One region of the Alteromonas sp. KS69 genome, then DNA from elsewhere that is predicted to be linked to it. Evidence: predicted binding sites of a transcription regulator. Region 1 holds the regulator's gene; each other region holds the start of a gene.
What was found. Region 1 encodes sigma-54, which starts transcription at its own class of promoters, with help from an activator protein. Its sites were predicted from a motif close to GTTGGCACGNNNNTNGNNT; they were not measured.
Positions count from the first base shown of each region.

Region 2: C7Y69_RS05195 (flagellar assembly protein FlgT) is a predicted target of sigma-54. The motif match lies at 1,368-1,386, and genes of this name have one in related genera.
Region 3: C7Y69_RS00010 (EF-hand domain-containing protein) is a predicted target of sigma-54. The motif match lies at 1,668-1,686, and genes of this name have one in related genera.
Region 4: glnA (glutamate--ammonia ligase) is a predicted target of sigma-54. The motif match lies at 1,146-1,164, and genes of this name have one in related genera.

Region 1 is NZ_PYHU01000010.1:166,878-170,090, forward strand. Features, by position in the region: gene rapZ (RNase adapter RapZ) at 1-311, opposite strand, end outside; gene ptsN (PTS IIA-like nitrogen regulatory protein PtsN) at 350-793, opposite strand; gene hpf (ribosome hibernation promoting factor) at 802-1,089, opposite strand; gene C7Y69_RS09220 (RNA polymerase factor sigma-54) at 1,119-2,603, opposite strand; gene lptB (LPS export ABC transporter ATP-binding protein) at 2,679-3,213, opposite strand, start outside.
Region 2 is NZ_PYHU01000005.1:412,154-415,366, reverse strand. Features, by position in the region: gene C7Y69_RS05195 (flagellar assembly protein FlgT) at 9-1,142, opposite strand; gene C7Y69_RS05190 (LPP20 family lipoprotein) at 1,498-1,950, shown strand; gene flgN (flagellar export chaperone FlgN) at 2,048-2,476, opposite strand; gene flgM (flagellar biosynthesis anti-sigma factor FlgM) at 2,487-2,819, opposite strand; gene flgA (flagellar basal body P-ring formation chaperone FlgA) at 2,923-3,213, opposite strand, start outside.
Region 3 is NZ_PYHU01000001.1:269-3,481, reverse strand. Features, by position in the region: gene C7Y69_RS00020 (hypothetical protein) at 43-375, shown strand; gene C7Y69_RS00015 (sensor domain-containing diguanylate cyclase) at 411-1,367, opposite strand; gene C7Y69_RS00010 (EF-hand domain-containing protein) at 1,860-2,651, shown strand.
Region 4 is NZ_PYHU01000022.1:54,273-57,485, reverse strand. Features, by position in the region: gene typA (translational GTPase TypA) at 1-797, opposite strand, end outside; gene glnA (glutamate--ammonia ligase) at 1,231-2,640, shown strand; gene C7Y69_RS13800 (hypothetical protein) at 2,746-3,213, shown strand, end outside.

The DNA.
Region 1 (3,213 bases):
GGATGTAATCGGCGGGTTTCGCTGAAACGCTTCACCAGTACATCGTCACTCGCGTCGATGTACACAATGGTCATAGACCACGATGAGGGTAGGTAATCTAAGATCTCTACCAAGTCCGCTGGATTTTTGGGTAGGTTTCTTACATCGATACTTACCGCAACTTGGTCATATTCATCAACCACGGTATGGGTCAGAGTAGGGAGAAGGTTAACCGGAATATTATCTACGCAATAGTAACCTAAATCTTCAAGGGCACGTAGCGCAACTGATTTTCCTGAACCGGATCGACCACTGATAATAATCAGTTTCACCTGCATTTCTCCCTTTTAAAATATGGTGCAGTGCTTTTTTAGCTTAAAGCCGTAATGATGTCATCACTGGTGGAGGCCCGCCTAATGGCTTTCACCGTTTCTTTATCACTTAGCTTACCCGCCACGGTAGCGAGTGTTTGTAAGTGACCTTCTGTTTTCTCTTCTGGCACTAATAGGGCAAAGAATATATCTACGGGCTGATCGTCAAGCGCATCAAAATCGATGGCAGGGTTGCTGGTTACAATAATGGCGATAACGTGTTCTAAGCCCGGTAATCGACCGTGGGGCAGAGCAATACCATTGCCAATACCCGTACTCCCCATTCGTTCACGGGTTAGTAGACTATTTAATACACTAGCCTGATCGATGTCGGGATTATTTTTAGCAGCAATGTCGCTAATAATCTCTAGAATACGTTTTTTACTGTTACATTGAACCGCACACTCGGTGCGGTCCAAACTTACTATGGCTTGAATTTCCATACTAATATTTAGTGCTTTTTCAGCTTTTCCTTATGCTTGATAACTTGCCTGTCGAGTTTGTCGATCATGCTGTCTATCGCCGCATACATGTCTGTATTATGAGATGAAGCAAACACTTCTGCGCCGCTAAGGTGCATGGTGGCTTCGGCTTTTTGATTGAGTTTTTCGACGTTCAGGATGACATGCACATTAGATATGTGATCAAAGTGACGCTCTAGTTTGCTGAACTTAGTATCGACATAGCTACGCAAAGAATCAGTAATTTCGACATGATGACCGGTAAGGTTGATTTGCATATTTCGTCTTCCTTAAATTATCAAGGCCTTTAAATAAGGCTTTTGCGTTGGTTTGACGGCGGAATCGATAACGATTCCCGGTATTTTGCTATTGTTCGCCGGGCTACTTTAATGCCTTGTTCGGCCAACAATTGAGCAATCTTGCTATCGCTTAATGGCTTGCTGGGCGTTTCCGCTGCCACAAGCTTTTTAATTAGTGCGCGAATAGCGGTAGATGAACACTCACCACCAGATTCCGTTGCTACATGGCTAGAGAAGAAATATTTCAACTCGAAAATGCCACGAGGGGTATGCATATACTTTTGCGTGGTGACTCGTGAAATGGTGGATTCATGCATATCTACCATTTCTGCGACATCATTTAGCACCATTGGTTTCATCATTTCTGGGCCGTGCTCGAAAAAGCCCATTTGTTGCTGCACAATACAGTTTGCTACTTTCATCAAGGTGTCGTTTCTTGACTCAAGGCTTTTTATAAACCACTTGGCTTCTTGCATATGCGAGCGAATAAATTGCGAATCGCTGCTGTTTTTAGAGCGTCGGCTCATGGCAGCGTATTGTTGATTTACGCTTAATTTTGGCAAGCTGTCGGGATTAAGTTCTACTACCCAACGGCCATTCTTTTTGTTTACCGAAACATCAGGAATAACGTATTCGGGTTCTTTAGTAATTAATGCACTGCCAGGACGAGGATTCAACGTTTGCAATAAGCGCATGGCTTCACGAAGTTGATCTTCTTTCAAACGACTCTTGCGCATTAACGTACGGTAATCTTTGCTGCTCAGCAGGTCTGAGTACTCATTAATAAGCTGTCTGGCTTCGGTAAGCCATGGCGTATCGTCTGAGAACTGGCGAAGCTGCACGAGCAAACATTCTTGCGGTGTACGTGAACCTGAACCAATAGGGTCGAACATTTGAATACGTTTTAGTACACATTCAACTTCGTCCATTTCTACCAACTCTTCAACATCGTCAGAGTTTACCGATTCTAAAATCTGTTCAATGGGTACGTTAAGGTAACCAGATTCATCAATTGAGTCGATAATGGCGGTAGCAATGGCGCGGTCTGTATCTGAAAACGGGGTTAAGCGCATCTGCCAAAGCAAATGGTCTTGAATATTGTCGGTGGTTTCACCCTGAAACAATTGGTCGTCATCATTATTCGATGGGCCAGGAGCGGGGGCAGAAGAGGCCGAGTAATACTCATCCCATGTGCTGTCGATTGGCAACTCGTCGGGAAGATCGTTCTTTTCAAGCGCGTCACCAGCTTCTAATGAATCGCTAGAAGCAGTAGGAGCAGCTTCTACAGAAGGGTCGTCGCCGTCCATGTTGTTTTTCTCAACAGGGTGGTCATCACCGCCTTCTTCAACTTCTAAAAGAGGGTTTGAGTCAAGTGCTTCCTGAATCTCTTGTTGCAGGTCGAGCGTAGACAACTGCAGCAGCTTGATTGCCTGCTGCAACTGCGGTGTCATGGTAAGTTGTTGACTGAACTTTAGCTGTAAAGATGGTTTCATCTACGTCTTATTTTTAAACTCTTGTTGTGAATATACCCGTGCTTAAAACTGAAAATGACAATTCGGTTACAGTAACTATAGCCTGAATTGTTCTCCTAGGTATACATCCCTTACTTTCTGATTACTTAAAACTTGTTCTGCCGTCCCTTGCGCGATGAGTTCGCCTTGGCTCACAATATACGCTTTCTCACACACATCCAGTGTTTCTCTTACGTTGTGATCGGTGATGAGGATTCCAATTCCTCTGTCACGAAGATGTTGAATGATCTTCTTTATATCATTAACCGATATAGGATCAACACCAGCAAATGGCTCATCAAGCAAAATAAATTGCGGATCGGCTGCTAATGCTCGTGCGATTTCTACTCGGCGGCGTTCACCACCGGATAAACTCATACCCGTACTATTACGTATATGGTTGATATTAAATTCATCAAGTAGCGCATCGGCTTCTTGTTCTTGTTCTGATGAACTTAACCCTTTACGGGTTTGCAAGATAGCCATGATGTTCTCAAACACCGTCAATTTTCTAAAAATAGAGGCTTCTTGCGGCAAATACCCAATACCGCGGCGAGCACGTTCGTGCATGGGCTCGTGGGTTAATTCGCTG
Region 2 (3,213 bases), on a different contig from region 1:
TAACCGAACTATCGTTTGATAACGAAATCACTCTCTTGAATATTCGCAATAATACCACTGTCTTTATGAATCAATCTTGCAGTATTGCCATAAGCATTTTCAACAACAAATGCACCGGGGTAAATATGGTACTGCAAATAGGCTTTACCGTGTCTGTCGATAATTTCGCTGGTTTGATAGACAAAAAGCTCATCACCATTTTGTATGCCATTATCGCGGCCCAATGATACTGAAATATGCGAACCGGCAACATTAAGCACTCTGCCAGTCATAGGCTGACAGGCAATAGTCTCGTTAATATCAGCGGTTAACTGCTGCATCTGCTTTCTAATTGCATTGCCGTAATCTGTCCGCCAAAAGGTTGACGAAAATTCGTCTACATCGGTAAACCGGTCAAAAGGCCAATTTGCTTCAGTTATGTAATCTTGCTGCAGCAGCAAGCCGCTATTTATACCGTCGAAAACCTTAATGCTTAGCGAAAAGTAACGGGTGGCTTTTTCTTCTTTCCAGAATGCAATCGAAGAAGGGCGTTGTCTTTCAACACTAACGTCATTAATGCTGCCGATTAAAACAAACTGTGCATTTGATTGTTGTGATAATGCGCGCACATTTTCTTCAAGCCCATTAACTCCCCATCGTGTGGTGTGTGGAGCAATGTACGCTAAATTCAAATTCTGCGCCTGCGCCGACATTTCGGTAGCCAGCTTTCTTGTGACTGCCTCGGAAAAGTTAGGGATTTTTCCTTCAACTAAATGATTGCGGTTTTCTACCATGAAGTAACTGGTGGCAATATTTTTATCATACTCAACTGCGGTACATTGTTTAGCCGCAGGAAAGATATCCGCCCTGACGCTTACGGTAACATAGTCGCTATGCCATACTTCATCAGTGAGTTCGAGATGATCCACTTCACCTGAACTACTAATGGTAATGTCTTCACTTTCAAGTAACCCATTTGTGAGCTGCTGAACACTGCTTATCGAGGCACCTGCGAATAACAATGCTTGTTTGAGGGCTTCTTCTGTGGCGTCTCTACGTGCTTTTTCTTTATTACCGTTCACGATAACTGCTTGGCCTTTGGCTTCATACCAAGCGGCATGGCTTTGCCCTGTTGACACTAAAGCAAGGCAAAACAGCGCCATAAAAAAGGCGACCTTGGCGTATCTAGCTTGATATCTTCTTTTCACAGAAGACACGCTAGTTAACGTTAGTTTAGCGAATGTTTGTATGCCAAGCACAGTCTTGTCCTTTTGTTGCAGTGCGATAAGAGGGCACTACATCAGTTAATTTAAGTCAGTATTCTTTTGTATCAGATTCTTTAATCGGTTTTTTTCGACTTTATGTCAATTTTTGCTCCAACTTATAATAAGCGAAATAGATGCCAATGTTTCAAATTTAAAATTTAGGCGTAAACATTGCTTATCCACTAATAGAAAAATTGAGAATGAGGTTTCTCTAATGGTGTTTTTTGAAAAATTGATTCGTAGCCGAGCATGGATGACGATGGCTTTATTTGCTGCACTAACAGGTTTATCAGGATGTAGTCTATTTGTAGACAAACATGTGGAGTGGGAGACGGTTGAGCCAGACAGTTACCCTGTGCTAAGTGCCGTTGGATATGCCCCAATTATGTCGCAACGGGGTGAAAGCGAAACCGTGAAAACCTTGATGGCAATTAAAGCATCAAAACTAGAGGCTTACAGAGAACTTGCAGAGCAGGTGTACGGACAGCGTATTGAAGGTAATCAATCACTGTCTAGCCTTGTGGTGGATAATGAAACCTTGCGGGCTTCTGTAGAGGGCGTTATTAGAGGGGCTAGGGTAATAAAAAGTTACCCCGTGGGTGAAGACACCTATGCCACCGAACTTGAGCTAGATATGCATCGCGTGTACGACATTTATTTGACGACAGCGAAGCCACAAAGAATAAAAGACATCAAATACTATTAAGTATTTCGATGTATGGCTAAATAGCACCCACAAAAAAGCGCGTATTAAACGCGCTTTTTTGTGCTTTTATTGGGGCTTTCGGTAACGAGTGCATTACTTAGGCGCTAATACCTGAACCTAAACGGCCTGCATTTGGCTTACCTTTCTTATCGTAGGTTAACGACTCTTTAGCGCGAACTTCCAACATCAGATTCCGTAAGTGTGTGAGGCGAAGCTGTCCTTGCTCTACGGCTTTCTGATTGATTTGGGTTTTATACTTACAGTCTTCTAACAGACTTTTCGCATTATCCATTAACCCTTGTTCATCTGCACTAATCGTTTCGTCTGTAGTTTGGCGATATAACGCCTCGACTTTTTGGTCCGTAGATTGAATAGACTCTAGTAATTTAGACTTATCTTCTAAAAGACTCATCAAGGTTTCTGCATCTCGTGAGCTAATTAAATGTAATTCTTTTTCCAGCATCAAGCACAGGCCCTCTAAGTTAGTGACCTGTTGTGATAACGCTGAATAAAGATGACTAGTCATAGAAACCTAATTATTTTTGGCCAAAAATCTCACCCTCAAGCTTAGCGATTTTATTCGCTAACACTTCAGGGTTAACTTTGTATTCACCACTTGATATCGCTTTTTTAAGACGATCGACTTTTTCCTGATTTACAGGCGCTTCAGAACCTTTCTTCTGAACTTGATTCAACTGCTGTGCAGACTGAGTCAAGGATACTGAATCTTGTCGTGGTGCTTGAGCAACAGATGCATTGTTAGACGTCGCTTGTTGCTGTTGCGACTGCTGTGCCTGATTCTGTTGCGAAATTTTTGTATTATCAACGGGTGTTTTGGGTAACCCATTGTTTACATTGTTAATTGCCATAATATTTCTCCACTACCTTTTCGCCTCTGTACAAGTTATCGGCACAAACCTTCTTTTCTTTAGGTTTTTATACAACGAAAACGTAGTTTTTTAGCACGCTGAACTACAAGTGTACCACGACTTCTTGAGCGCTGGCGACTTCCGCTATCACGGGCTTTTGGCTACTGGCATTGAGCACCTTTATGGTATCGCCAATAACACCATCTTGTTGTGCTATTCCAGATGTTTTAACCGCCATCCCACCCAATGATGCACGAATGGTAATTCTATCGCCCTTGCACACAAAGCATAGCATATTTGATTGCACAGCTTGGCCATCAACAATTCGACGTTTCATTCGAGCGCCAATCAATGCATCTACATCAGTAAATGCACTGTATCGAAGACGCTTTAT
Region 3 (3,213 bases), on a different contig from region 1:
AACACGGCCACCTTTACCTTACAGCTTTGGGCACCAGATGAAGTGCCGCCTTCCGATGCCAAACATGTGGAAATTGGTGAAGGCTACTACTATCGCTACACACCCGAAGCTATTGCATTTGATAGCAATACCAATCGTAAATTGAATATCGAATTTTCGCCCGCTTTAAATGACCGTTACGCCTTTCGTTGGGTTACCGCAACCAGCCCTGGTGATGTAACTTTAGAGGATAAAACCGATGCCAGCATTCACATTGGTGTTGATGACGGTGACGATGTTGCCGACGACATCTACATAGAAGTATGGGTACTTGATACCCAAACCGGCGAACGGTTCATGTGTGATCCACAAATTATAAATAGAAAACCAGTTTAAAAATTTAGGGCTTCGTGAGGAAGCCCCATTCTATTTCACAAAAAACAAATCTGATCTCTTCCCTGAGACTTAGCCTGATAAAGCAATGTATCAGCCGCGTTCAACAAACCTTCTTTTGAACTGTAGCGATTCTCCATTTGCGTTGCCACACCCATGCTTACTGTTAACTCTGATTCTTGCGATAACGCAAACTGCCTGGTACTTAATTGCGATATATGTCGCTTAATACGTATCGCTAATAATTGGGCGGTCTGTGCTGAACATCGGGGCAACACCAAGGCAAACTCCTCACCGCCATAGCGTGCGGCTAAGGTATCGCGATTAGGAAGGCTTAACGAAATAGTTTCCCCTATTCTCTTTAAGCATCTATCCCCCGCTATATGGCCATATTGGTCGTTGAAGTCTTTAAAGTGGTCGATATCAATAAATATAATACTTAGAGGTACATCGTCTTGCTCGCAAACATCCCACTGTTTATCAAGGTATTCGGCAAACCTATGGCGGTTAGCTAGCCCTGTTAAATAGTCGGTATTAGCTTTGTGTAATAGCGAACCATACTCTGCCTTGTGAAGCGTAAGGTCGCGGAGTATACAAAGATACAGTGTATTAGCCGATGAGAATGCTTCTGGTAACGTTGATATCGACATTTCAACACACACATGTGTTTGGTTGTCTTTGTCTGCTTGAAGGTTAACTTCCATAGGAGGGGCGGAAATTAAACCTCTTTGGCCTGCATCTAAGCTCTCAATAACATAAGTTTGAGACTTACCCGTATCATCTATAACTAGCTCAAGTAAATTATGTCCTAGCAATTTGTCTTTTTCTATTCCCAGTAATGAGGCGGATGTAGAGTTAAGCATTTCAATAGTGCCGTTAACATCTATAACGACAACTGCTTCATTGAGAAAATTAATCATGCGCGAAAGTGAAGAATCCTGGTAAAAGTTAAAAAGCTTTTCTGTGGGTTTTTTACTAATATTTTTACTAAGCATTGTTGAAAACATTCCTTATCCCCTAGCTTTGGGCTGTATTGATGGAACAAAGATTACGGAAAATTTTCGAATTAAACCTTCTGGTTACCTTACGAATTAACACACTGATTTAATTGCAAATTTCAGAGTCAGGAAGGTTAAATCTCGAACCAATTAAGAAGGGCATGAAGCTTTTAAGCGGGAATATCTGGGCTATGTAACACAGTGCATATATTTCACAGCTTGTGTCTTTTTAACACTTTATTTACCTATGTCGTTCAGGCAAATAAATAAAAGTGCATTTAAATCAATATATTAACGTTTGGCACAAAGTATGAATTATAAATCAGGAATGAAACAGTGTGATTTACTAAACAGGAATAAAGATATGTAGGAGTAGAAGCACGGAAATACCTTCGTGCCTTTTAGATTGTCGTCAATACCGTGAACGGTTTCGGCATTCACTTCTCATATTTAACCCAAAGCATTACACATGCAAAGAAGGAATTTATTATGAAAAAGCTAACGTTAGCAATGGTTATTGGCGCAGTAATGTCTACTTCCGCGTTCGCTGCCCATCATGAATCTAGAATAACCTCAGACTTTGAGGCACTAGATGCAAATGGCGACGGCATGCTTTCCAAGGAAGAGGTTAAGGGAAGTATTACTGAAGAGACTATGTCTAAAATAGACTCAGACAGTGATGATATGATTAACCACTCTGAGTTTACTGCCTACATAAAGTCTAAACCTGAAAGGTTTACTGACGAATTAGTGGTTAAAGAAAAAACAAACCACGATGGTAAAGCCGATAGCGCACACCATCCCATGGACAAGAAAGAGGCTATGGGCACAGATGGCGATGTAATTAGCGAAGCAAATAAAGAACTCCGCTCTGAAACGAAAACCAATGCAAACCATGATTCAATGAGCAAGACATCCGCTATGGCTAAACATGAATCCATGGGCGCAGACGGCGACGTAATTAGTGAACAAAATAGAGAAATGCGTTCTGAAATGAAAACTAGCGACACACAACACTCGATGAAACATGGTGAAGCCATCGACGAAACGGGTGCTGTGATCAGTGAAAAGAACAACACATTACGTACAGAAGTTACGGATGCTGCGAATATGCGATTCGATGAAGCCGATGCTAATAAAGATGGTGAACTATCTAAACGTGAAATTGAAAACGCAGGTATTAAAGGTGATTTCATGACCATGGATAAAGATGGCAACGAACTTATTACTCGTATGGAATACCGTAGATATTTTGAAGAAATTAAGACAATGGGCCAGTAATACTAAGCTTAATAAGCGCCTAGTTTAAGCCCCGCCCCTGCGGGGCTTTTTATTGCCTGTTCACTTTCTTACAAGCATAAAAAAAGGCTATCCGTTAGGATAGGCTTCGTTGTGAAGCAATCGTTGTGAAGCAATCGTTGTGAAGCAATCGTTGTGAAGCAATCGTTGTGAAGCAATTTCTTCGAATGGGATTGCTTCACAACGAACTATGGCAGTGTGGAGGGCCACCCCGTGCTAACTCTGGCAACCATTTCATGGCTTGCACGTTGTCCCATGGGGCTGGGCCACACTAGCTGGGCCACACTGGCTGGGCCGGTCACCGGAACCCCGCACTATCCCCACGCCAGTTACTGGCCGCCGAGTCTCGGCATGCGCTAATACGTTTCACTTCAGAGTTCGGTGGCTCATATACCACTGGGTGCAGAATCATGATGCTTTTTTGGAATGAGCGCGCAAGGAGGACCTGCAGTACGCTCAGTTTTTTACTACGGCGTAACTGCTAATATTATTTTCTATTAGACATAAAAAAAGCCCTTATCATACGATAAGGGCTTTCTTCGAA
Region 4 (3,213 bases), on a different contig from region 1:
CGTGCTAGACCAAGGTAACCATATACTAAGCCAACTTTACCGTTACGCTTCTCACCTTCAGCAGTAACAACAGTTACTTGTTGGTTTGGCTTAACAGTACCGCGCTTAATACGACCAACACCTATTACACCAACATATGAGTTGTAATCAAGTTGAGAAATTTGCATTTGGAATGCACCAGAAGCATCTGCGTCTGGAGGCGATACTTGGTCAACAATCGTTTGGAACAAAGCATTCATGTCTTCTTCAGGTTTGTCGGCGTCTAGTGAAGCCCAACCATTCAGTGCAGAAGCATAAACAACTTGGAAGTCTAGTTGATCGTCAGTTGCGCCAAGGTTGTCGAACAAATCGAATACTTGATCCATAACCCAATCAGGACGTGCGCCTGGCTTATCAATTTTGTTGATAACAACAATTGGCTTTAAGCCTTGAGCAAATGCTTTTTGTGTTACGAAACGCGTTTGAGGCATTGGACCTTCTTGCGCGTCTACTAGAAGCAACACTGAATCGGCCATTGACATTACACGCTCTACTTCACCACCGAAATCGGCGTGTCCTGGAGTATCTACGATGTTGATACGGTAGTCGTTCCAGTTAATAGCAGTGTTTTTCGCTAAGATTGTGATGCCGCGTTCTTTCTCGATGTCATTCGAGTCCATCACGCGCTCTTCTTGCTCACCGCGAGTTTCAAGAGTGCCTGACTGTTGTAACAGTTTATCAACCAAAGTTGTTTTACCGTGGTCAACGTGAGCAATAATAGCAATGTTACGTAATTTATTAATATCAGTGGTATTCATCTAGGGAGCCTGTGTAAATCATTACATGATGTTAAGCATGCATTAGATTTGTTGCAAAAAATGCAGATAGTAAATTTTGCGCGGATTGTACAGAAAAACCACGGCGTTTGCGCACCTTTTTTTTAAAAGGTAGGCATGTTTTTCACTATTATAGTCTTTGATTAACGAATTTATTACTTTTGCGCCCTGTTTTCGGTGGTAAGTGAAGACAAGTTACTCTAGGCTAGCTAACGGCTACTTAAGTTTAATTTGCACCAAAATATAGCGATTGAGCACCATTATCGTGCAACACCATTAATCATTCAGTTATCCTCTTGCTGCTAAGCCAGCAAAATTGGAACCACGATAGATGGCATGAAAATCGCTTTTAGTTTTTCCACTGTTGGGATGAAGCTGATCATTCCGCATTTTTACATTAAACCTGGAGGACACGATGTCAGTAGAAAAGGCATTAGAGCTGATTAAAGAAAGTGAAGCGAAATTTGTTGATTTGCGTTTTACTGATACTAAGGGCAAGGAACAACACGTATCGATTCCTGCTGCTACGGTAGACGAAGAGACATTTGAAGAAGGTAAAATGTTCGATGGTTCTTCAATTGCAGGCTGGAAAGGCATTAATGAATCAGACATGGTACTTATGCCTGATCCTACGAGTGCGGTAGTTGACCCATTCGCAGAAGAGACTCAAGTTAATATTCGTTGTGACATCCTAGAGCCTTCTACAATGGAAGGTTACGAGCGTGATCCACGTTCAGTTGCGCGCCGTGCAGAAGAATACCTAAAATCTACCGGCATCGGCGACACAGTATTCTTCGGTCCAGAGCCAGAATTCTTCCTTTTTGACGATGTTAAATTCCACACAGACATGGCTGGCTCTTTCTACAAGATTGATGCTGCTGAAGCAAAATGGAACTCAGGCGCTGATTTTGAAGGCGGAAACATGGGTCACCGTCCTGGTGTTAAAGGCGGTTACTTCCCAGTTCCTCCAGTAGATTCAGCGCACGACATTCGTGCAGCAATGTGCTTAGTAATGGAAGAAATGGGCTTAGTTATTGAAGCGCATCACCATGAAGTGGCTACTGCTGGTCAAAACGAAATCGCTTGCGAATTCAACACACTAGTAACCAAAGCAGATGAAATCCAAGTTTATAAGTATGTAGTACATAATGTAGCTCACGCTTATGGCCAAACTGCGACGTTCATGCCTAAGCCTCTTGTTGGTGATAACGGTTCTGGTATGCACTGTCACCAATCAATCGCTAAAGATGGCGTAAACATCTTTGCGGGTGATAAGTATGCTGGTCTGTCTGAAGAAGCGCTTTTCTACATTGGCGGTATTATTAAACACGCTCGTGCAATCAACGCTTTTGCAAACGCATCAACGAACTCTTACAAGCGTTTGGTTCCAGGATTTGAAGCACCGGTAATGCTTGCATACTCTGCACGTAACCGTTCTGCATCTATCCGTATTCCATACGTAACTAGCGATAAAGCGCGTCGTATCGAAGTACGTTTCCCTGACCCAACAGCTAACCCATACCTTGCTTTCTCAGCAATGCTTATGGCTGGCCTTGACGGTATTAAGAACAAGATCCATCCTGGCGATTCTATGGATAAAGACTTGTACGACTTACCACCAGAAGAAGCGGCAGAAATTCCAACCGTTGCTAGCTCGCTAGAAATGGCACTAGAAGCATTGGATAACGACCGTGAGTTCCTTAAAGCGGGTGGCGTTATGACTGACGACATGATTGATGCATACATCGATCTTAAGTCTGAAGAAGTAACTACGCTTGCCATGACAACTCACCCAGTTGAGTTCGACATGTACTACAGCGTTTAATTAACGCTTAAGTGCTTATTTATACAAAAGCCCGCTTATGCGGGCTTTTTTTTATGCCAAAGCTTTTCTACTATATAAGTAAGAAACTATGAGTGGGTCTTCCTATTGACTATTTATCCCTACATTGCGTTGCTTACGGTGATGGTGTTACTCCCCAGTGAAAGCCATGGGCAAAGCACATCAAACGACCCTGATGAGTCTACTACCTCAAGCTCTCCTGTTTATAAAGTGAAGCAAGCCGATGGCACTATCCTTTATACCGATAACCCTTCACCAAAAAGCGACCCTGTTGAGTTTGAAGCGAAAACACAGAATGTAGTGTCTAGCCCCTCAACACCGAAACCCGTTTTCGCTCAAACAACTAAATCCAAGGAGGTTGCCTATAAGGTGGTTATAGCCTCTCCTGCCCCTGAGGCTACTCTTCGAAACAACGCCGGAAACTTCACCATACGAGCGAACCAGCCGACTTCAGTGAAGGCGCCCCGCTATCAGTTAATTTTTGATGGCGCCCTATTGCAGAGCAATACAACAGGCGTATTTACCTTAAATGGTATAAATCGGGGCGAACATCAG